3 regions of the Bacillus paralicheniformis genome follow, and region 1 is predicted to be linked to each of the others. Evidence: predicted binding sites of a transcription regulator. Region 1 holds the regulator's gene; each other region holds the start of a gene.

Region 1 (8,170 bases):
CCAAATACTCCGTCATTGATACATACGGACAAAAATCATCTGATGCCGCCGCAGAAATCCAAAAAACATTTGCAGATGATATGAAGGGGCTCGGCTTTGTCATTGACGATTTAACACTCGGTGTGCCAAAGCCTGATAAAGCGACCCAGGAAGCGATTGACGCGCGCGTGAAGTCTTCGCAGGAACTGGAAAGAACGCAGACAGAGCTGAAGATCGCCGAAGCGGAAGCGAAAAAGAAAAAGATCGAAGCTCAAGGTATTGCCGAGTATAATGAAATTATTAAAAAATCGATGTCAGATGAAATGATCAAGTATCAATGGATCCAAAAATGGGACGGAAAAATGCCTAAAGCGACAGGATCGAATTCCCTGATCCAGATTCCGACTGATGAGAAAGGAAAATAAAACGAAAAAATCCCTTGCTAAGGGATTTTTTTCGTCTCGGTCGCCCGTATATAATAGTGTTAACAATCGCTTCTGGACAGGGGGGAAGATGATGTTTGCTCCGGATGCCATTCTCCGTACGTGGAGAAGATTCGACGCTTTTCCGATGGAAACGCTGACAAAGGCATGGTTTTATCATCAGGGAGGGGATCAGAAACAGCGGAACGTCTCAATGATGAAGGAACACCACCAAGAGTACGGCATTGCCGGCAATTGCTTTGACCTTTCGATTTGGCTGCTGGACGAGTTTACAAAAGACGGAGTGGAAGCTTTTCCGATCGGCCGTTCGTTCAAAACAGAACGCGCGCATGCCGCAGTCATCGCGCTTGATGAAAGAGGACGGCGCTTTTTATGTGATCTGGGAGATCAATGGCTGCAGCCGATTCTGATCGACTGCGAATGTGAAGATTATACCAGTGAAAAGCTGGACGGTTTTTTCCCGGCAGCACAAATTCAAGTCAAGCCGACAACCGGCGGAGTTAAGGTCCTTTACCATCGGCCGAACGGAAAGGTGTCAACTCAAGTCTACTCTACAGAGCCTGTTGACATGTCCGTTTTTTGGGAGGCAGCTGAATGCTCGCAAGCGGCATTGAAGCCTGCGCCATTACTGGAATGCAGAATTCCGTTTCAACATGAAATCGCGCATTGGGAATTCAGCGGCTGGGACATATATCTTAGCACGAGCAAAGGATTATACAGAGAAGCGAAGCCGGACACAATTGAAGGCTGGACTGAGAAAATCCATGATGTCACCGGATACGATAAAAATGTTATCAAGAAAGCGTTGGAGATTTATCAAACCCGCGTATGATCTTAAATCTTGAAAAAAACTCATTTTATACATATCATGTGGAAAGAGGAGAGGATAAGATGAGCCATTATGACCAGCAATACAATGCAATCATTCAAAAAATTATTGAATCAGGGATCTCCGATGAAGAATATCAGGTCCGGACGAAGTGGGATTCAGACGGAACGCCGGCTCATACGCTGAGCATCATGAGCGAAAAAATGCGGTTTGACAATTCGGAAGTGCCGATTTTGACGACGAAGAAGGTGGCGTGGAAAACGGCCATCAAAGAGCTGCTTTGGATCTGGCAGCTGAAATCCAATGATGTTCAAGTTTTGAACGATATGGGGGTTCATATTTGGGATCAATGGCGGCTTGAAGACGGCACAATCGGAGCAGCCTACGGCTATCAATTAGCGAAGAAAAACAGAACGGTTAACGGGCAGAAAGCCGATCAAGTGGATTATTTGCTCCATCAGTTAAAGCATAATCCGTCTTCACGCAGGCATTTGACCATGCTGTGGAATCCCGATGACTTGGACGGCATGGCCTTGACGCCCTGCGTCTATGAGACGCAATGGTATGTGAAAGAAGGAAAGCTCTCTTTGGAAGTAAGAGCGAGAAGCAATGACATGGCGCTTGGCAACCCGTTCAATGTGTTCCAATATAACGTCTTGCAGCGCATGATCGCCCAAGTCCTCGGTTATGAGCTGGGCGAATACATCTTCAATATCGGCGACTGTCACATCTATACCCGTCACATCGATAATTTAAACATTCAGATGAAACGCGAGCAATATGAAGCGCCGAAGCTGTGGATCAACCCGGACATCAAAAACTTTTATGACTTTACAATCGATGATTTTAAATTAATTGACTATAAGCACGGCGACAAGCTGACATTTGAAGTTGCCGTATAAACAGGCGGATTTTCCGCCTGTTTTTTTGTTGTGTGAATGAATCATTTTTAAAAAATACAACGATGAAAAAATTTGCATATCCGGCTGCCGCATGTTTCCTGACGGCAGCCGTGTATACGTTTAGAGCGGACGCAAAAAGCACATGCAGTTTTTCACGGGTATGCCCCGAGCATTTAACTTACGTTTATTTACACATTCTAAACGTCTTTTTCACAAAGAGCCCGAAAAGCAAAAACAATTCTCTCTTAATCTGTTAGTGACACCAGCATATACAAGAGGAGGTTGTTTTTGTCATGATCAAAAAATGGGCGGTTCATCTGCTGTTTTCCGCATTGGTGCTGCTTGGGCTTTCGGGAGGGGCTGCATATTCTCCTCAGCATGCCGAAGGCGCTGCAAGGTATGATGACGTATTGTATTTTCCGGCATCGCGCTATCCTGAAACAGGTGCTCATATAAGCGATGCGATCAAAGCGGGCCATTCAGATGTCTGCACAATTGAAAGATCTGGAGCGGATAAGCGCCGTCAGGAATCATTAAAGGGGATTCCGACTAAGCCGGGCTTTGACCGTGACGAATGGCCGATGGCCATGTGTGAAGAAGGGGGAAAAGGAGCGTCGGTCAGATATGTCAGCTCATCGGATAACCGCGGAGCCGGCTCCTGGGTCGGGAACAGGCTGAGCGATTACGCTGACGGGACGAGAATTTTGTTTATCGTTCGATAAAAGGGAGACAACGATAAATGTTTCCTCAAGGAAACATTTTTGTTGACAGGAAAACTTGTTTGGGGGATAATGGTAATGTAAGCATATGATCAATCCCTCTGTTTCAGGCTCGCATCCTTCATTTCCGTATGGATGTGAGCCTGTTTTTTCGTGCGAAAAAAAACCGCCGACCGGCGGTTTTGCTGATGAGTCCGTTTTTTAATGAACCGTGCGGAATACGCCAATGACTTTTCCGAGAATCGTCACATTCTGGAGGATGATCGGTTCCATCGTCGGGTTTTCCGGCTGAAGGCGGATATGGGTTTCTTCCTTGAAAAACCGCTTAACAGTCGCTTCGTCGTCTTCGGTCATCGCAACGACGATATCTCCGTTGTTTGCGGTATTCTGCTGTTTGACTATCACATAATCCTGATCAAGAATTCCGGCATCGATCATGCTTTCGCCCATGATCTCCAGCATAAAGACATGCTCATCCGGCGGCGCCAGGCGGTCTGGAAGCGGAAAGTATTCCTCAATGTTTTCGACTGCGGTAATCGGCGTACCGGCCGTCACCTTTCCGATGACCGGGACATTGACAACCTGGTTTTTTGGAATGTGAATTTCTTCCTCTGTATCGAGAATTTCGATCGCTCTCGGCTTCGTCGGATCCCTTCTGATCAATCCCTTCGTTTCAAGCCTTGCCAAGTGGCCGTGTACCGTTGAACTTGACGCCAGGCCGACCGCTTCTCCGATCTCCCTGACGGAAGGCGGATAGCCTTTGCGTTTCACTTCTTCTTTAATGAAACGCAAAATATCAAGTTGTCTTTTTGATAGCTTCGTCATTTTTTGCACCTCAAAACGTCGATTTTAGCTAGATTATAGCATGTTTTTCCTTTGAGTACAAACATAGGTTCGAAAAAAACGATTGACAGAAACATTTGTTCGTATGTATACTGAAATCATAAAACCGAACAAACATTCTGGGGTGATGGATATGAAAAGAGAATCATTGATTTTTGTCAGTCTGTTTACTGCTGTGATCAGCTGCTGTATTCTGTTTGTGTCTTTTGCCGGTAAAATCGAAGAAAGAAAGCAATATGTTAAAATAGAAGTGCAGGAAGGCGATACATTGTGGGAGCTGGCCGACCGGATCAAAGGCGGAAAACCCGCTGACAAACAAAAATTCATCGAATGGGTCGCCGATAAAAACAATCTGCCGACCTCCGTTATTAAACCGGGCGATGTTTTGGTCCTGCCGGTAGCCAAACAGCACTCCGATCAATATCAGCTTGCAGTTGTAGAATAAATGATTGAGGGGATTTCCATGAATGCGATTATTTACACCAGGGTAAGCACTGCGAAGGAGCAGCAGGAAACCTCATTAAAACGGCAGGCTGAAGAGCTCCAGTCGCTTGCCGCCGAGCACGGGATGAACGTCGTGAACGTCATTTCCGAACAGGCGAGCGGATATGAGATGGACCGCGACGGCGTCTTCGATCTGCTCGAGGAAATCAAAACATCAGACATTGACGCAGTTTTAATACAGGATGATACGCGACTTGGAAGAGGGAATGCCAAAATTGCCCTTCTTCACTGTTTATATAAAGAAGGCGTTCAAATCTACACGCTGGCTCACCGGGGAAAACTTGAGCTTTCCGAAGCGGATTCGATGGTTTTGGAGATTGTCGGCATTGTCGAAGAATACCAGCGGAAAATACATAACCTGAAAATTAAGCGGGGAATGAAGAAGGCGGTCGAAAACGGCTACCGCCCGGAGAGGAATCTGAAACACCGCAATGAAGGCGGCGGGAGAGAGCGGATCGAAGCGCCTCTTTCAGAAATCGTCAGGCTCAGGGAGAACAAGCTGACGTTTGCGGAGATTGCAGCCGTGTTGAGAGGGTTCGGATACAGCATTTCAAAAGCAACCGTTCACCGCCGCTACCAGGAGTATAAGGACGGCCTTGCAGACTAATCTGTTGTCAAACGAAAGCGGATTTAGTAGTATGATGGATATATACCGAATCAAAGGAGTATCTTATGATTTCTAATGAAAAAATAGCCAGAATTAACGAGCTTGCCAAAAAAGCAAAGAGCGGATCTTTAACAGACGAAGAAAAAGCAGAACAGCAGAAGCTTCGCCAGGAATATCTTCAAGGCGTCCGCGCGTCTATGAAAAACACGTTGAAAACTGTGACGATTGTTGATCCTGAAGGTAATGATGTGACGCCTGAAAAGCTCAAACAGGAAAAAAGAAACCGCCGATTGCATTAATTTGGGGAATACGCCGATATCGTATTCCCTTTTTGTATATACTACAATTTAAAATGAAGGTAAAGATTCGTCATTTTTCACTGCTTTTGAGCTGAAATGGTTGTGAAAACCGATGGGTAGATTTATGATAAGAAAGTAGAGTCCATACAGGAAGGGGATCATAATGAAAACGATTGAATTAAAATCTGTCGCAACAATACGAACACTCTCCATAGACGCGATTGAAAAAGCTAAATCCGGTCACCCCGGCATGCCGATGGGGACTGCTCCGATGGCTTATGCGCTTTGGACAAAAATGATGAATGTCAGCCCTGAAAATCCGAATTGGTTTAACAGGGACCGTTTTGTGCTGTCCGCCGGACACGGATCAATGCTTCTGTACAGCATGCTTCACTTAAGCGGGTATGACGTTTCAATTGAAGACCTCAAGAATTTCCGCCAATGGGGAAGCAAAACGCCTGGACATCCGGAATTCGGACATACTCCGGGTGTAGATGCGACGACAGGCCCGCTTGGCCAAGGAATCGGAATGGCTGTCGGAATGGCGCTTGCTGAACGTCACCTTGCGGAAACTTACAACCGTGACGACTATCGCGTCGTTGATCATTATACATACAGCATTTGCGGTGACGGAGACTTGATGGAGGGAATTTCATCGGAAGCGGCTTCGCTTGCGGGACATTTGAAACTCGGCCGTCTCATCGTGCTTTATGATTCAAATGACATTTCGCTTGACGGTGAATTAAACCGCTCATTCTCTGAAAATGTGAAGCAGCGTTTTGAAGCGATGAATTGGGAAGTGCTTTATGTTGAAGACGGCAATAACATTGCCGAGATTACGGCGGCCGTCGAGAAAGCGAAACAAAATGAAAAGCAGCCGACATTAATTGAAGTGAAAACAACGATCGGTTTCGGCTCTCCAAACCGCGCGGGAACATCCGGCGTTCACGGTGCTCCGCTTGGCTCAGAAGAGGCGAAATTAACGAAGGAAGCGTATGAATGGACATACGAAGAAGATTTTCATGTCCCTTCTGAAGTGTACGAACACTTTAACGAAACAGTGAAAGAAGCGGGCAAGAAAAAAGAGGCGGAATGGAACGAGCTGTTCTCCGCATACAAGAAAGCCCACCCGGAACTTGCCGAAGAGCTTGAACTTGCGATGAAGGGCGAGCTTCCTGAAGGTTGGGATCAGAAAGTACCTGCGTATGAGAAAGGAAGCAGCCTTGCTTCGCGTGCATCCTCAGGGGAAGTATTAAACGGAATCGCACAACAAGTGCCGTTCTTCTTTGGCGGATCCGCTGACTTGGCCGGCTCCAACAAAACGACAATCAAAAACGGCGGAGATTTTTCAGCGAGAGATTACGCCGGCAGAAATATCTGGTTCGGTGTACGTGAATTTGCGATGGGAGCAGCTTTGAACGGAATGGCTCTCCACGGTGGCCTTCGCGTATTCGGCGGAACGTTCTTCGTTTTCTCCGACTATCTGAGACCTGCGATCCGTCTTGCGGCATTAATGGGGCTTCCTGTCACATATGTGTTTACACATGACAGCATTGCCGTCGGAGAAGACGGACCGACTCATGAGCCGATTGAACAGCTGGCATCACTTCGTGCGATGCCGAACTTGTCCGTCATCAGACCTGCAGACGGAAATGAAACAGCAGCAGCCTGGAAACTGGCGCTTCAATCAAAAAGTCAGCCGACTGCGCTTGTGTTGACACGTCAAAACTTGCCGACAATCGATCAGTCTCCTGAAGCAGCTTATGAAGGCGTTGAAAAAGGTGGATATGTCGTTTCGAAAAGCCAAAACGAAAAACCGCAAGCGATCTTGCTTGCGAGCGGATCTGAAGTTGGCCTTGCGCTTGAAGCACAAAGCGAGCTGAAAAAAGAAGGCATTGACGTATCCGTTGTCAGCGTTCCGTCTTGGGATCGTTTCGACAAGCAGCCGGCCGAATATAAAAACGCTGTTCTTCCAACTGATGTGACAAAGCGTCTCGCAATTGAAATGGGATCACCGCTCGGATGGGAGAGATATACCGGCACTGACGGGGACATTCTCGGAATCGACCATTTCGGTGCTTCAGCTCCCGGCGAAACGATCATGAAAGAATACGGTTTTACGCCTGCGAATGTAGTTGACCGGGTGAAAAAACTGTTAAATCGCTAATCGGGCATATGAAAGAGAATGATCTGCGGATCATTCTCTTTTTTTCATTTCGACAAAATTAGTCGCTTCTTTTATCATCATCAGACAATTATTTCTAACCCCCTTTTGTATAATAGAAAGCATATATTCTTCGATACAGGGGGATGAGACAGTGATGGAACGCCATTATTATACGTATTTGATAGAAGAGGAATTTGCCAGCCATTATTTTGGAAGAGAGTCTGTCATGTTCAAGCTGTTTTACGATTATCATTGGACGAGCCCCGATCAAAAGTCTCCATTAGCCGCCAAGCAGATCGAGTTCATTACAAAACCGATTCCCGCAGCCCATATACACAAAAGAATGAAAATGAACCTCTGCCGGGAAGACTATACACAAGTTGACTATGTATACAGATTGATTGTTCCAAAAGGAAGCGCTTCTTTTATTATCAAAGACCGACATATTGAGATTTTGGCGAAGGGTCCATTCGATGCCGAAACGGTATTCTTTGAGGTTTTGCGGAAAGTAAGTCCGTGTTTCCTTGCGATGGATTTTAATATGAAACGTTACGGCTGGCTGAACCCTGTGAAAGAAAGAAATTTTGTATAAAAAAAAGAATTTGGACTGTAAATGTTGTATAATAGCGTTTGGTTTAGTACACTTTATACGAGACAACATGAAGGAGGAAATTAAATGGATTTATGGGTTGTCATCCTAGTGGGCGTTTTAGCATTGCTCGCAGGTGTTGCACTCGGATTTTTTATTGCTCGTAAATATATGATGAACTATTTGAAAAAAAATCCGCCAATTAATGAACAAATGCTGCGCATGATGATGATGCAGATGGGTATGAAACCATCCCAGAAGAAAATTAATCAAATGATGAAAGCCATGG
Region 2 (8,170 bases), 130 kb from region 1:
CCGATGAATACGGGAGAAGCCCTGCTGAAGCATGAGCTGACCATCAACCTCATTCTCGAGTGCCTGTTCGGCAAAAGCTCCAGCGATTATGAAAGAATTTATGAAAAAGGATATATCGATGAGACATTCAGCTATGACTATACTGAAGAACACGGATTTGGTTTCGTCTCTGTCGGCGGCGATACGCCTGAGCCCGACAAGCTTGCCGAGGAGCTGAAACAAGTGCTGTTCAAGGCGAAAGAAACGATCACAGCCGAAAAGCTGGAGCTGGCTAGAAAGAAAAAAATCGGCAATTTCTTAAAATCGATGAATTCGCCTGAGTATATCGCCAACCAGTTTACACGGTACGCTTTTCTGGAGACGAGTCTGTTTGATATCGTCACTGTACTCGAATCGATTACGCTTGAGGACGTTCACCGCGTCATTCAGGAAGAAATCGAAGAAGACAGAATCACCGTCTGCAAAGTCGTTCCAAAATCATAAAGCAAGGTCTGAAAGTTCAGCGTGTCAGGAGATTTTCCGATGCACGCTGAACCTTTCTTCTTTTGAACGGAAAGGTGGAAACATAGTATGACAAAACTCGCTCTTATCACCGGTGCAAGCGGCGGAATCGGGCAAAGCATCAGCGAAAAGCTGGCGCAAAACGGGTATGATCTTCTCCTCCATTACCATACAAATGAGCAGGCAGCCGCAGCACTTGCAGAAAGGCTGTCACATACATACGGCATTCACGCCGAAATCATTCACGGCGACCTATCCGACCCCGGCGGCGCAAAAGCCGTTTCCGCTTCCATCGGCGGGCGGGCGCTTGACGGCATCGTCTTAAACAGCGGTCAAAGCTTTCGCGGACTTGTGACAGACATGACTGATGAGGCTGTGCAGGACATGGTGCAGCTTCATGTCTCAAGCCCGTTTCTGTTGACGAGGAATCTGCTGCCGGCGATGATCAGGAAAAAATCCGGTGCCATTGTAGCCGTCAGCTCCATTTGGGGTGAAACAGGGGCGTCGTGCGAAGTTTTATACAGCATGACAAAAGGCGCGCAAAATGTGTTTGTCAAAGCCCTTGCAAAAGAGCTTGCGCCAAGCGGCATCAGAGTCAACGCCGTTTCTCCGGGCGCTGTGAAAACAAGGATGATGGGCTCGTTTTCAAAAGAGGAAGAAGAGATGATCGCCGATGAGATTCCGATGGGAAGGCTCGCCGAAGCCGAAGAGGTTGCCGACGCCGTGCTGTTTCTGCTCTCGGCTAAGGCATCTTATATCACGGGTCAAATTTTGTCAGTTAATGGCGGCTGGCATTGTTAAAAACATGTATAGTTTGCGGTCCCCCAGAGAATAATAAGGCTGTAACTTCAAGAGAATGGAGGGGCCTGATATGTCCGTACTGGATAATTGGGATCAGTGGAAAAACTTTTTGGGCGACCGTTTGAACTATGCCCAAGAAAGAGGAATGTCAAACGAAACCATCTCAGATCTCGCATATGAGATCGGCGATTATTTGGCCGGTGAGGTTGATTCAAAAAACCATCAAGAACGAGTGCTCGCGGACCTTTGGAGCGTGGCTTCCGAAGAAGAGCAGCGCGCCATTGCGAATGTGATGGTTAAGCTTGTTGAAAACAACGGCTCGCATTAAGGAGAGAGTGTGTTCACTCTCTCTTTTTTATAGGCGCGGCTTTGTCAGCGGCACCGCTTTTGTTGTTTGCTTTCCGCCCCGATAGGGTAAACATCATCCAGGCGCCGTTACAGCGGGTTTTTCCCGATTATGGGAAACGGACGTTTTTCTTATTTAATCACAACATTCTGCTTTCTAATTGAGACAAAATGCTTTATGATAAAGGAAGGTAAATTTTTGCCACGATGATGGGTAGGGAGGTTATCATTTGGCAAAGCTCGAATGGTACTTAGAATATGAAATACAAGTCAACCGTCCCGGACTTCTGGGAGATATATCCTCTTTATTGGGGATGCTTTCAATTAATATTGTGACCATTAACGGCGTCGATACTCAAAGAAGAGGCCTCTTGTTAAAATGCCGTCATATAGATCAGATTAAGCGACTGGAATCGATTCTGAACACGATGGATACGATTAAAGTGACGAAGCTCCGCGAGCCGAAGCTTCGCGACCGTCTCGCTGTAAGGCACGGCCGCTATATCCAGCGGGATGCAGACGATAAAAAAACGTTCCGGTTTGAACGCGACGAGCTTGGCTTGCTTGTCGATTTTATGGCTGAGCTGTTTAAAAAAGACGGGCACAAGCTGATCGGGATCAGGGGAATGCCCCGCGTCGGCAAGACGGAATCAATTGTCGCTTCAAGCGTCTGTGCAAGCAAAAGGTGGCTTTTTGTTTCTTCGACACTGCTGAAGCAAACGATCAGAAGCCAGCTGATTGCCGATGAGTACAGTCCGGAGAATGTTTTCATTTTGGACGGCATTGTGTCGACGAGAAGAGGATCTGAACGCCATTTGCAGCTCGTCAGTGAGATCATGCGGCTGCCGGCGACCAAAGTTGTCGAGCATCCGGACATTTTCGTGCAAAATACGGAATATACGATGGACGATTTTGATTACATCATCGAATTGCGTAACAGCCCCGATGAGGTGATTACATATGAACATGCTGAAGAACCGCAGATGTTTGACCATTCAGGTTTTTCCGGCTTTGATTTTTAAAATGGAAGGTGTTTGTTGTGACTGAACTAGGAAATCGGCTGAAAGAAGCCAGAGAGGAAAAAGGGATGTCATTGGACGATCTTCAGGCGGCCACAAAGATCCAAAAAAGGTATTTAACGGCCCTTGAAGAAGGAAACTATGATATCATTCCGGGAAAATTTTATGTGCGGGCTTTTATCAAGCAGTACGCCGAAGCTGTCGGCCTCGACTCGGAGCTCTTGTTTGAAGAGTTTAAAAAAGATATCCCTAATTCTTACAATGATGAGGTTTCTGAGAAGCTTTCTTCAATCAAGCCGCAGAGAGAGCTGCCCAAGTCTGCCTCAAAAGCGCTTGAACTTTTGCCTACCCTGCTTGTGGCAGCCGGCGTTATCGTTGTGATCGCGATCATTTACGTCATCGTTCAGGCTGTAAACGGCGGAGGCAACCAGCAGGCTGAAGAGCCTAAGACAGAGGAATCGCAAAGCAAGTATGACGTCTCAAAAGATTCCCCGCTGACAAAGGGAAATCAACAGAACACGGATGCGCAGAAAGACAGCGCTGAAGGCGACAAAGAAAAAAAGGATCAGCAGTCTGATGAGAACGACAAGCTGACCATGAAAGCGACCGCAAGCGAAGGCTCTTCCACAACTTATGAAGTATCAGGATCCGACAAGCTGGAGCTTGAAGTAAAGGCAAACGCAAACTCATGGGTCAGGGTGCGCGACGAGAAAGGAAGCTCCCTTAAAGAAGGAATGATGGAAAAAGGAGAAACCTTTCAAAAGAATATTACCGATCAATCGCAAATTGATTTGCGGATCGGATATGCGCCGGGCGTTGAAATTAAAATCAACGGAGAAGTTCTTTCTTACAAGCTCGATCCTAAGACTGTGATGACACAAAACATAACGATTCAAAATAAAAAGGAGGAAAAGTCATCTTAATTGCACAGATGACTTTTTCTTGCGTTCATCATCATTAGGAAAACATACATATCTGGAGGAACCTTTATGTTTAATCTACCGAATAAAATCACGCTTTCTAGAATCGCATTAATTCCTGTTTTTATGGTCATCATGCTTGTGCCGTTTCAGTGGGGGGCTGTCTCCTTCGGCAGCGAGTCGATTCCGGTCACCCATTTGATCGGCGCACTGTTGTTTATTTTTGCTTCTGTCACCGATTGGGTTGACGGCTATTACGCGAGAAAGCTGAACCTTGTAACAAACTTTGGGAAATTTCTTGACCCGCTTGCAGACAAGCTGCTCGTGTCTTCCGCTTTAATTATTCTGGTGCATTACCATCTTGCTCCGGCCTGGATGGCCATTGTCATTATCAGCCGGGAATTTGCCGTAACGGGACTGCGGCTCGTCCTTGCGGGAACAGGGGAAGTCGTCGCGGCCAACATGCTTGGAAAAGTGAAAACATGGGCTCAGATCATCGCCATCTCTGCTCTTTTGCTTCACAATCTTCCATTTGAGCTTGTATCCTTCCCGTTCGGATCGCTTGCTTTATGGGTGGCTGTCTTTTTCACAGTCGTATCAGGATGGGATTATTTCGCTAAAAACTGGGATGCTTTAAAAACATCGAACTAAACGTGGGGAAGTGGAAACAATGAAGTTGGAAAGAAAAGCGGAAATTATCGCTGTCGGTTCTGAGCTTCTGCTCGGACAAATCGCTAATACAAATGCTCAGTTTATCAGCAGGCATTTGGCCGAAATCGGCATTAACGTCTTTTATCACACGGCGGTGGGAGATAACCCGGAACGCCTTAAACAAGTCATTCAGACAGCTCAGAAAAGGTCTGACTTCATCATTTTTTCGGGAGGCCTCGGACCGACGAAAGACGATTTGACAAAAGAAACGATCGCTGAAGTTGTCGGGCGCCCTCTTAAGCTCGACGATGAAGCCTTCGAATCGATTCAGGATTACTTCAGAAAAACGAACCGGGAGATGTCGCCGAACAACCGCAAACAGGCGTTGATCCTCGAAGGATCCGATGTTCTGCCGAACCGCTTCGGGATGGCTCCGGGAATGCTGCTTGAGCATGAATCGCGCTTTTATATGCTCTTGCCGGGACCTCCGAAAGAGCTGGAGCCGATGTTTGAAAACGAAGCGAAGCCGCTGATTTTGGAAAAGCTCGGCTCGAAGGAAAAGATCGTGTCAAGGGTGCTGCGGTTCTTCGGCATCGGAGAATCCCAGCTTGAAACCGATTTGGAAGATCTCATCGATGCGCAGACTAATCCGACAATCGCCCCGCTTGCGGCCGACGGGGAAGTCACGCTCAGGCTCACGGCAAAGCATGCGGATCCGAAGGAGACAAACCGCTTGTTAAAAGAAACGGAAGACCTCATCCTGGAGCGGGTCGGAGAGTTCTTTTACGGGTATGATGATACATCTCTTGCAGAAGAGCTTGCGAAAGCATGCAGGAGCAAGGGAATGACCTTGGCCGCTGCGGAAAGCTTTACAGGCGGGCTTTTTTCCACCTGGCTGACGGAAATGAGCGGCGCTTCCGAATATTTCAAAGGCGGTGCCGTCTGCTACACAAACGAATTGAAAGTTTCAGCGGCCGGCGTTGCTGAAGACACGCTGCAGCGCTACGGTGCGGTCAGCGCGCAATGCGCAAAAGAGCTCGCCGCAGGCATCAGAGTCAAAACAGGAAGCGATATCGGCATCAGCTTTACTGGAGTAGCCGGGCCGAATACGCAAGAAGGCCATCCGGCAGGAAAGGTGTTTATCGGCATCTCCGTGAAGGACCAGGCTGAAGAAGCGTTCGAATTTCAGTTCGCCGGATCCAGGTCTGCGGTGCGAAAGCGTTCTGCCAAATACGGCTGCCATCTGTTGCTGAAAATGATGGAAAAATAAGCGGAAACCGGATTTTCGGTATATCTTTCTTATGAAAAAAGTCATTCCATTTTAGGAGATCGATTTTTTCCTCTTAAAAAAATCGAATATGCGTTCGCTTTTTTCTTGGCAAATCCGCGCAAACAAGGTATAGTAGATATAGCGGAAGTGATAAAGGAGGAAAATAGAATGAGTGATCGTCAGGCAGCCTTAGATATGGCGCTTAAACAAATAGAAAAGCAGTTTGGTAAAGGTTCGATTATGAAACTCGGCGAACAAACTGAAACGAGAATTTCAACAGTTCCGAGCGGTTCTTTAGCGCTCGACACGGCTCTTGGAGTGGGCGGATACCCGCGCGGCCGGATTATTGAAGTATACGGGCCTGAAAGCTCCGGTAAAACGACGGTGGCGCTTCATGCGATTGCCGAAGTTCAGCAGCAGGGCGGACAGGCGGCGTTCATCGACGCCGAGCACGCGCTCGACCCCGTCTATGCACAAAAGCTGGGCGTCAACATTGATGAGCTTTTGCTGTCACAGCCTGATACGGGCGAGCAGGCGCTTGAAATCGCCGAAGCTCTTGTCAGAAGCGGAGCGGTGGATATCGTTGTCATCGACTCTGTGGCAGCGCTTGTGCCGAAAGCTGAAATCGAAGGAGATATGGGGGATTCCCACGTCGGTTTGCAGGCCAGACTGATGTCTCAAGCGCTTCGTAAGCTTTCCGGAGCGATCAATAAATCGAAGACCATCGCGATCTTTATTAACCAGATTCGTGAAAAAGTCGGCGTCATGTTTGGAAATCCTGAGACGACGCCAGGCGGAAGAGCGCTGAAATTCTACTCTTCTGTCCGCCTTGAAGTGCGCCGCGCAGAGCAGCTGAAACAAGGCAACGATGTCATGGGGAACAAGACGAAAATCAAAGTCGTGAAAAACAAAGTGGCCCCTCCATTCCGGACTGCCGAAGTGGACATTATGTACGGGGAAGGGATTTCAAAAGAAGGGGAAATCATCGATCTCGGAACAGAGCTTGACATCGTTCAGAAGAGCGGTGCATGGTACTCTTATCAGGAGGAACGTCTTGGTCAAGGCCGTGAAAATGCCAAACAGTTCCTGAAAGAAAACAAGGACATCCTTTTGATGATTCAAGAGCAGATCCGGGAGCACTACGGTTTGGACACTGGAGGCGTTGCTCCTGCTCAGGAAGACGAGGCCCAAGCTCAAGAAGAACTCGAATTTTAATCATGAAACATGTCAAAGGCTGCCGGCCCGATCGGCAGCCTTTTCCTTTCATCTGCGCATTCAGACGCAGCTCCTTTGTCCATCTCCTTCATCCGCGCCGTTTGAAAAGGCGTTTAATCCGGAAACGTTAAGACCGTAAGCTTGACAAGTATTTCCCACACAATTACAATGAAATTGTATCACTTGTTTTTCTTAACATGATTGATAAACATTTAAACTTGACAAGGGCTGTGAAGCCGCTTCACTCCCTGTGAAGGTTCTGTATGTTGAGAAGAAGTACAATGTACATGCCGACACTTACTTTTAGCAAGACAAGTTCATAGCAAGAGGAGGTGAAAGTTATGAATCCTTTAGCAATTCTCATCTCCATTTTGCTGAGCCTATTCTGTTTAGTTGTTGGCTACTATGTTCGTAAAATCATTGCCGAAGCAAAAATTTCAGGTGCGCGAAATGCAGCCGAACAAATTCTTGGAGACGCAAAGCGGGATGCTGAAGCGTTGAAAAAAGAAGCCCTTCTTGAAGCAAAGGACGAGATTCATACGCTTCGGATAGAAGCTGAACAAGAAGTTCGTGAAAGACGAAATGAGCTTCAAAAACAAGAAAACCGTTTACTTCAAAAGGAAGAGAACCTTGACCGAAAAGATGAATCATTAGATAAACGGGAAGCGATGTTGGAGAAGAAAGATCATTCTCTGAATGAACGACAACAACATATTGAAGAGATGGAAAGCAAAGTGGATGAAATGATTCGTATGCAGCAGTCAGAGTTGGAGCGTATTTCAAGTCTGACGCGAGATGAAGCGAAGCAAATCATTCTGGAACGGGTTGAAAACGAGCTTTCCCATGACATCGCGATCATGACGAAAGAAAGTGAAAATCGAGCGAAAGAAGAGGCTGATAAAAAAGCGAAAAATATTCTTTCATTGGCTTTACAGCGCTGTGCGGCAGATCATGTGGCCGAGACGACGGTTTCAGTTGTCAACCTTCCAAATGATGAGATGAAAGGCCGCATTATCGGACGTGAAGGACGTAATATCCGTACATTGGAAACATTGACGGGGATCGATCTGATCATCGACGATACGCCGGAAGCCGTTATCCTTTCAGGATTTGATCCGATCAGGCGTGAAACAGCCAGGATCGCTCTTGATAAACTCGTTCAGGATGGCCGCATTCATCCTGCCAGAATCGAAGAAATGGTTGAGAAATCCCGCCGTGAAGTGGATGATTACATCCGCGAAATGGGTGAACAGACGACGTTTGAAGTTGGAGTTCACGGTCTTCATCCCGATTTAATCAAAATCCTCGGCCGCTTGAAGTTCAGAACGAGCTACGGACAGAATGTACTGAAACATTCAATGGAAGTGGCGTTTCTGACAGGCCTGATGGCTTCAGAGCTCGGGGAAGACGTGACGCTCGCAAAAAGGGCAGGACTTCTTCATGATATC
Region 3 (8,170 bases), 530 kb from region 1:
TCTCCATGAAGGTAGACGGTCTGTCGGGTGCTTTGTTTTTTTGTACGAATAACAGCTGTAGAATCGCTTTCCAGGTATATAGGTTCCTCTTCTTCCTCCTTTTTTCATCCCCATTATAAAAGATGCGGGCTATTCATGACGAAAATTCCAAATAATAGGAATTGAATATAAGTAAAAATATGGTATAATATCAAATACATAGGAGGTGATAATTTCCAATAGGTAATGATAAAATGGTCCATTCTGCTAGAAATCTATTTTTTCATCCATTAAAATGAGAGAACTCGGACCTTAAATTGTTTTGGATGCGGCAGTAGCTTATGGATGGCAGCTGAAGACGTACATACGAATTATCAAAAATACGGAGGGAAACGAAATGAAAAAAGCGATTTTAGGGTTTTCTTTGTCTGCGGCGCTCCTGGTTCCATCCTCATTCGCTGCGGCTGCTGGGGACGGGCAGCTGACAAGTGAGCAAAAAGAACTGCTTGAAGCCAAGACAGAATACGTGCAGTCACTTCCTGAACAGGCATCTGTCCAAAGCGGTGTGACGGCATATGCAGGAAAAAGGCTCACAATTAAAAGAGGAAGCTTCCTCGCCTGGTCGAAAGATTATATCGACTGGTACTACAACGGCAAAAAAGTATCGAAAAGCAGCGGATCGCAGGATGTCGGCTACGTCTTTCCGAATGTCGTGAGAGCAAAAGGGATTAAAAGGTATTACAAGTCTTCAGGGCTTCACAAATGGAGAGCGAAAAAAACGCTGAGCTTCGGGACCGTTACACCGTGGGGAGATGTTGAATTCGCCAGCTCAACCTTTACAGACAGAAGGTGGGTCAATAAAAAAGGAAAATACGGAAACGATTAATTTGCCGTAAGCCATTTCATACAACGCTGCTAAAAGACTATTTTGAAATTAATGGCAGCGTTGTATAATGGAGAATGTTGCAACACCATCCTGATGCAAGAAAGGATTTTTTAAATTGATCAAAATCGATGACCTGACGAAATCTTATGGAAGCAAAAAGGTATTCAACCGTCTCAACATGAATATCGAAAAAAACAAAGTCACCTTCCTGATGGGGGAAAACGGCGCCGGGAAAACGACGCTCTTGAAATGCCTGCTCAAGCTGGAACATTTCGAAGGCGGCATTCTGTACGACGGAGAGCCGCTTGAAGCCGTCAGGAGCAAAGTGCACGTTATCTATGACGATTCCCCGTTTTACGATCATCTGAGCGGATATCAAAATATTAAACTGTTGATCAATAAACCTGCCGGCAAAGAAGAGCTGGAACAATTATCGCAAAAGTTCCTCGGCCGGGCGCTGCTGAAAAAAAAGGTTAAGACCTATTCATACGGACAAAAGAAAAAGCTGGCCTTAATGATCGCTGCATTAAACAAACCGTCATATTTGTTTTTGGATGAGATATCAAACGGGCTTGACTACCGGTCCATGATGGAGCTTCAGGCGCTGATCAATGACTGGTCGAGCAGGATGACGATTGTTGCCGCCGGCCATCAGTTTGAGTTTTATTCTTCAATCGTCGATCAATTATACGTGTTGAAAGACGGTTCAGCTATCCACATAGACAATTTTAAAACGAATGGAGCAGAATTGGGCGATGTCTATAAAGAATATTTATAATATTTTCAAAAAAGAGCTTGCATTTCAATCATATTCTAAAATGCTCGTCATGTTATTGCTTCCTCTATTATTCATTTCATCCGGATACATATATGTACATTATAAAAATACAATTGACAGCTATCAGCAGTTTAAAAAGACTGAAGACGAATATAAAGAACTCGGTATCGATATTAAGCAGGCGCTGGCGTCGCCCGTCAAGGTGAAGGAAGGGGAGCTGAAAAGCGAGGATGGCGACGGAGAGATCGTCGAAAATATTTTAAGGTTTGACTATGAGAATTTCGTCTTGTCCCTCCATCATCTGGAGCCCAAGCAGTCGGTTATCATGACGCTTGAGCTGATGGGCTTCATCATTTTTCCCTTGGCTTTTACGCTGTATGCCATCTATATCTCCTCTTACGACATCAGGTTCAAGACGGTGAAAGTGAAAGCTGTCAGCCATGATTGGAAATCCGTTCTGCTGGCCAAACAGTGTTCGGTTTACATGGTGATGGCTGCCGCCGTGATCGCCGTTGTATGTACGGCATATGTGTCAAGCTTCGTCTTTTATTCCCTGGCTTCAAGGGCCATACCGGTCGGCGAGTTCACAATACCCGCTGTTTCAAAAAGCAATATCCCGCTTCAGCTCGTTGTCGTTCTGGCGGTCAGCTTCATTTTTTCGACGGTCGGATTTTATTTGGGCGTCCTCTTCAGAAGCTTTATTACGCCTGCTTTGCTGTATATCGTTTACAGCCTGCTTATCCCTGCTTTGGGGAGATTCGATTTGAAAAACCTGCTGTCTAATCTCGGGCATGCGGTTTTCAGTTTCAGCGGCGGCTTTAAACTGTTTACACCGGTGAAGGTGGACATGATTCCGGTCGTCATCATTTTAGCCGCATCCATCGGCTTGCTGTCTGCGGTTACTTATTATATGGCGCACAGGCAAAGCAAATATGTCGTTTGAAAAAAGAGCGCAAGTGCCTGCGCTCTTTTTTTTGCAAGCGACGGATGCCCGTTGGCTCAGGTTTGGCAGGCGAGTGTCAAATAGTTGGAACAACAGAATCTGCCGTCTCTGGATGAGGCGGTTGTTTTGATTGAAACCTTGTTCCTCGTAAATATTCGAAAAATTCTATATAATAATAAAGCGGTCTCAGGAATTCATGCACTTTTTAGTAAACAGCTTTTGAACAGAGGGCAGGTGAGTATAATGGCGAATCAGGATTTGAATTTGCACACGTTATATACGAGTCATACCCGCGATGCCTGGGCAAATCTCGGCGGGCATATGGCGGTAGAAATGACCGAAGAGGAAGTAAAAAGGCTTGAAGGTTTAAATGACTATCTGTCTTTGGAAGAAGTCGAAACCGTTTATGTTCCGCTGGCGAGGCTGCTTTATTTACACCGGACAACTCAATATGAACGGAACACCCGGGTGAACGGTTTTTTGAACCATCCTCACGCGGCCAAAATTCCGTTCATCATCGGGATTGCCGGAAGCGTCGCGGTTGGAAAAAGCACGACGGCCCGCATCATTCAGACGGTGCTCTCCCGTTTGCAGGAACGGCTGAAAGTCAGTCTGATCACAACCGACGGTTTTCTTTATCCCAATGCGGTGCTGACAGAAAAACAGATGATGTCGCGGAAGGGGTTTCCGGAAAGCTATGATGTCAAAGCATTGCTTGAGTTTTTAAACGATTTAAAATCCGGCAAGGAAATCGTTCGCGCACCCGTTTATTCCCATTTAACGTACGACAGATTGGAAGGGGTTTACGAAACGGTTGAACAAGCGGATATCGTCATCATCGAAGGCGTCAATGTGCTGCAGACGCCGACGATCGAAGACGACCGGACAAAACCGCGGGTTTTCGTTTCCGATTTTTTTGACTTCTCAATTTATGTGGATGCCGAAGAAGACCTCATTATCAAATGGTATCTTGAACGCTTTCGCATGCTCAGAGAGACGGCATTTCAAGATCCGAGTTCTTATTTCCATAAATTCAAAGACCTTGCGGACGAAGAAGCGGACCATATGGCAAAGTCAATATGGGAGACCGTCAACCGTCCGAATTTGTATGAGAACATTCTGCCTACAAAATTCCGGTCTGATTTAATCTTGAGAAAAGGCGAAGGCCACAAGGTGGAAGAGATTCTCGTCAGACGGGTGTAGAAGAGGAGGCTTGCATGATCCATCATATTGAACTGTATGTTTCAGATTTGGAAGCGTCGAAGCGCTTTTGGGGCTGGTTTCTCGGAGAGCTCGGCTATGAGGTTTTTCAACAATGGGAAGACGGGATCAGCTGGAAAGCAAACGGCGCCTATCTCGTGCTTGTGCAGGCGAAAGAGCAGTTTGTCAAAGCAGGTTATCACAGGTGCCGCGTCGGTTTAAACCATCTTGCTTTTTACGCGGCATCCAAAGAACAGGTCGACGAAATGACAATGAAACTGAGGGAGCGGGGATGCCGCATTTTATATGAAGACAGACATCCGTTTGCCGGCGGAAGCGGGCATTATGCCTTATATACCGAAGATCCCGACCGCATCAAAGTCGAACTTGCGGCGCCTTGAGGCGGGCGTCCGCCGGAAGGCCGGCCTTTGACCGAGCCGGCCTGTTTTCAATTAATGCTGCATCGTTTTTTTCGAACTTAATTTGACTTTTGCTTCATCTATTTTGAGCTTCCGGAAGGCTGCCACCAGGAAAGGAACGCCGCAAATGGTGACAGCGGACAGGATTGCAAAAGTGAAAAACGGCTTTTCCGCTCCAAAGGCGTCCAGCAGCATTCCCCCCGCCCAAGGGCCGATCACGCTTCCCAGCTGGGTGAAGCCTATAGCCCCGAAGTAAGTGCCTTTCAGCTCAGGCCGGGCAATCCGGTCGACCAGTAAATCCATCATCGAAAAGAGAAGCACTTCCCCGATCGTAAACACGATAATGATCAAGACGATGGACCATAGATCGTGGAAAAACGAGAGGCTGAACAGGCTTCCGCTAATCAGCACATTTCCGGCAATCAGCGATAAAATCGGTGAAAACCGTTTGGCGATATGTACGATCGGGTACTGTACGACAAGCACGGCCAAGGCATTCAGCGTCAGCATCATACCGAACACTTTCGTCCCGTCTTCGATGAACGGGCTGGCCGCCATGTATTGTGCGAGCGTGGATGTGAAGTGGGAATACCCGAATAAACAAAGAATCGAACCGATTAGTGTAATCGTAAATACCCGGTCTTTTTTTGTCACCTCCAGCGCTTCCCGCACTTTTATACGCTTATTCCGCTCAGTTGCCGGTACGGTGTGGTGTTTAAATTGAATGACCAGCACCGCCGCATAAATAAAATAAATGAAAGCCGCAATGAAAAACGGCAGCGTCGTTTTCGAAGATCCGAGGTACAGGCCTAAAAGCGGACCGAAGACGACGCCGAGGTTGATCGCGGTATAGCGGAGATTAAAGACGAAAAGGCGCGTTTCGGGTTTGGATACGTCTGAAAGCAGCGCTCTTGAAGTCGGTTCAAACAAAGCGCGGCATAATCCGTTTAAGGCATTCATGACAAAGAATGTCCAGACATGATCGGCGAGCGTGAAACCGGCGAACACGAATGTCCAGCCGAAAATCGAAACGAGCATGATGGTTTTCCGGCCGAACCTGTCTGATAAGTACCCGCCGTAAAAGCTTGCCGCAATTCCGATCAGAGAGCTCGCTGCAATGACGGCGCCGGCAAAGCCGGAAGAGGCGCCTTTCACTTGTGTCAAATAAATTGCTAAAAAAGGGATGCTCATGGCTGTGCCCATACGTCCGAAAATGGTTCCGACAATAATGGTCCAGCTGAGCGGGTGGATGTTCTGCCATTTTTGTTTCATGAGAAACTCTCCGTTACGTTTTTATTTGTTTATCATACATGAAACAAATGGCGGTGAATAGAGGAATTTCTATATGCTGGGTGATCAAAAGGAGAACAAGCCTTGATTTGTGACATAATCATAGATGACATCTTCGATATGGGCATGCAGCCCCTCATTCGGTTCCTCGATCCGCCTTTCCTGCAAAGCCATCTTCAGGATTTCTTTTTCGCCGGGGCTGAGCGGATCGGTTGCAACATTGCGTCCGTACTGCTTCAGCGCCTGTCCGAGCATTTTTTCAATCAGTTTCTCATCCATTTGTCTTTCTCCTTTAGGAGCGCTTTTTCTTTTATCTTACTAGGAAAAAACGAGGTTCTCAAGGGAGCTTTCAATTTGAGTCATTAAACCGGATGCGGCAGCATTCCGAACTGGAATGATCCGCCATGTCACCTTCTTTCCAAAGAAGGTGTTTTTTGTTGCTTTCAGCCAGGATTTTCTTTGGATAAAATTACGCCTGGAAATCGAACGTATATTCGGAGTATAGTATTCATACACTAATTGTGCGAACATCAGTTCTTTTTGGAGGGAGAGAGATGGATTACGGTCAATATCCGTCGCGTTCGGTTTTGTGCGTTGATATGCGGAGCTTTTATGCAAGCTGTGCCGCAGTCCTGCTCGGACTTGATCCGATGACTTGCCTGCTGGCGGTTGTCGGAAACACGGAGCGGCAGGGGAGCATCGTTCTCGCTGCTTCTCCGGCTCTGAAAAGAGAGTTCGGCGTGCAAACGGGAACAAGGCTTTATCAGCTGCCGGATGATCCGCGCATCAAGCTGGTCAATCCAAAGATGGGGCTGTTTGTCCGTGTTTCTACAGAGCTCACCCGGCTGTTCTGCCGCTATGTGCCGCCTGATGCCATTCATACGTACAGCGTGGATGAAAGCTTTATTCAGGTGGACGGTGTTGAGAGCATGTGGGGAGACGCCCGAACGATTGCGATGAAAATTCAAGATGATATGGAAAGGGAGTTTGGCCTTCCCTGTGCTGTCGGAATCGGACCGAATCTGCTGATGGCAAAGCTGTGCCTTGACCTTGAAGCGAAAAAATCAGCAGACGGAGTGGCCGTTTGGGGCTACGAAGACGTGAAAACGAAGCTGTGGCCGCTGTCTCCGCTGCGCCGCATGTGGGGAATCGGCTCCAGGCTGGAAAAGACGTTAAACCGGATGGGGATTTTTACAGTCGGTCAGCTGGCTCACTATGATCTCAAGCGGCTTGAGAAAACATTCGGGGTGATGGGAAACCAGCTCTATTATCACGCTTGGGGCATCGACCTTTCAGCGATCGGAGCGCCGCTCTTGGAGGGGCAGGTCAGCTATGGAAAAAGCCAGATTTTGCTTCGCGATTATCCGAATCCGGAGGAAGTCAAGCATGTCATTCTTGAAATGTGTGAAGAAGTGGCCAAAAGGGCGCGCGCCCACCGCCAGGCGGGCCGGACCGTCAGTCTTGGCGTCGAATACAGCCGCGATGAGCTTGGCGGCGGGTTTTACCGTTCAAAAACAATGGAAAGCCCTTCAAATGTCACCCTTGATCTCTACCATACATGTCTGGCATTGTTCGAGCGGTTTTATGCCGGCAAAACGGTTCGGAAAATTTCCGTCTCTTTGTCCAATATTCAAGACGACACCAATATGCAGCTTGATCTTTTTCGTCCCGATCAGGAAAAGAAGCGGCAGCTCGGGTACGTGATGGACGGCATCAGAGAACGGCACGGATCAACAGCGCTTTTGCGGGCTGTTTCCTATACAAACGCCGGGACGGCCCGGCTGCGGTCAAAATTGGTCGGAGGCCATCAGGCATAGAAAGGAGAATCATTTATGCTTCGCGACAGAGGCAGTATCAAATGGGTTTCCATGATGCTGCCTGAGCACGTGGAATTGCTCAGGGAATATCATGAAAGCCTTCAAAAACTCAAAAAACCGATCCTGGATGAACAAAAATATGAAGAATTTAATGAAATCATTTGTGAAGCGATGGCAGAAAACAGAATGTTGCAATTTGCCTATTATCGGCAGGGGGAAGTGAAAACGCTGGCCGGCCGGATTCACTATGCCGACGCCCTGAAAAGGGAGCTGCGGATCGTAAGCCGGGCGGATGAAATATGCATTTTAAAGATGGAGGATATCATTGAGATTGAATACGATTGTCGTTTATAATAGAATCAGTATTCGGAGGTGGATAAAATGGTAAATGACATTCATTTGCCGACTGCAGCGTCTCATGCAAAGCCTGTTATCTTGAAAGGCGATACTTTGCATGAGGCGGGGTTATAAACAAATCGCCTAAAAAAAGCAAGGTATCATTTCTGATCATCCGGCTTTGCACCTTATTTTTAAATATAGATCCATAAATAAGGAGCTGGCAGAAATGAAGACACCTTTTATCAGAAATGACCAATATAATTTTATTAAGTTTCAAACGGACAGCCTTGTTCAGGGACATGCGAACATCAATGACGAAAACGTACTTGACGCTTTGAAATGCAATGCGCTCGATCAAGTGTTCAACCTGTTTCCTGATCTCAGCAGCGATCAAAAGTCTTTGCTGCAGAAGATGGCAGAAGTGGAAGACAGCGGTGAAGCGATGCGCTTTTTAGCCGAATTAAAGCCTCATGTCATTCCATTTCAGCGTATAACAGTAAAAACCGCTAAAAAGCTATT

The links. The regulator LexA, encoded in region 1, represses DNA repair genes until DNA is damaged. The targets are predictions, from matches to a motif close to CGAACATATGTTCG.
Region 2: recA (recombinase RecA) is a predicted target of LexA. The motif match lies at 5,591-5,604, and genes of this name have one in related genera.
Region 3: CP943_RS13105 (Y-family DNA polymerase) is a predicted target of LexA. The motif match lies at 5,979-5,992, and genes of this name have one in related genera.

What each region holds. Positions count from the first base shown of each region.
Region 1 is NZ_CP023665.1:2,024,439-2,032,608, forward strand. It holds gene CP943_RS10445 (prohibitin family protein) at 1-404, shown strand, start outside; gene CP943_RS10450 (hypothetical protein) at 493-1,254, shown strand; gene CP943_RS10455 (thymidylate synthase) at 1,314-2,153, shown strand; gene CP943_RS10460 (NucA/NucB deoxyribonuclease domain-containing protein) at 2,447-2,875, shown strand; gene lexA (transcriptional repressor LexA) at 3,074-3,697, opposite strand; gene yneA (cell division suppressor protein YneA) at 3,849-4,160, shown strand; gene CP943_RS10480 (YneB family resolvase-like protein) at 4,179-4,826, shown strand; gene CP943_RS10485 (DUF896 domain-containing protein) at 4,892-5,125, shown strand; gene tkt (transketolase) at 5,289-7,292, shown strand; gene sirA (sporulation inhibitor of replication protein SirA) at 7,447-7,884, shown strand; gene CP943_RS10500 (YneF family protein) at 7,969-8,170, shown strand, end outside.
Region 2 is NZ_CP023665.1:1,894,656-1,902,825, forward strand. It holds gene yfmH (EF-P 5-aminopentanol modification-associated protein YfmH) at 1-483, shown strand, start outside; gene ymfI (elongation factor P 5-aminopentanone reductase) at 571-1,302, shown strand; gene CP943_RS09675 (DUF3243 domain-containing protein) at 1,373-1,630, shown strand; gene CP943_RS09680 (YmfK family protein) at 1,878-2,669, shown strand; gene CP943_RS09685 (helix-turn-helix domain-containing protein) at 2,687-3,589, shown strand; gene pgsA (CDP-diacylglycerol--glycerol-3-phosphate 3-phosphatidyltransferase) at 3,656-4,237, shown strand; gene CP943_RS09695 (competence/damage-inducible protein A) at 4,257-5,507, shown strand; gene recA (recombinase RecA) at 5,676-6,722, shown strand; gene rny (ribonuclease Y) at 7,064-8,170, shown strand, end outside.
Region 3 is NZ_CP023665.1:2,555,423-2,563,592, reverse strand. It holds gene CP943_RS13145 (hypothetical protein) at 377-865, shown strand; gene CP943_RS13140 (ATP-binding cassette domain-containing protein) at 981-1,643, shown strand; gene CP943_RS13135 (ABC transporter permease) at 1,621-2,586, shown strand; gene coaA (type I pantothenate kinase) at 2,830-3,789, shown strand; gene CP943_RS13120 (VOC family protein) at 3,804-4,187, shown strand; gene CP943_RS13115 (MDR family MFS transporter) at 4,239-5,477, opposite strand; gene CP943_RS13110 (YqzH family protein) at 5,562-5,774, opposite strand; gene CP943_RS13105 (Y-family DNA polymerase) at 6,050-7,312, shown strand; gene CP943_RS13100 (YolD-like family protein) at 7,328-7,666, shown strand; gene CP943_RS13095 (FusB/FusC family EF-G-binding protein) at 7,878-8,170, shown strand, end outside.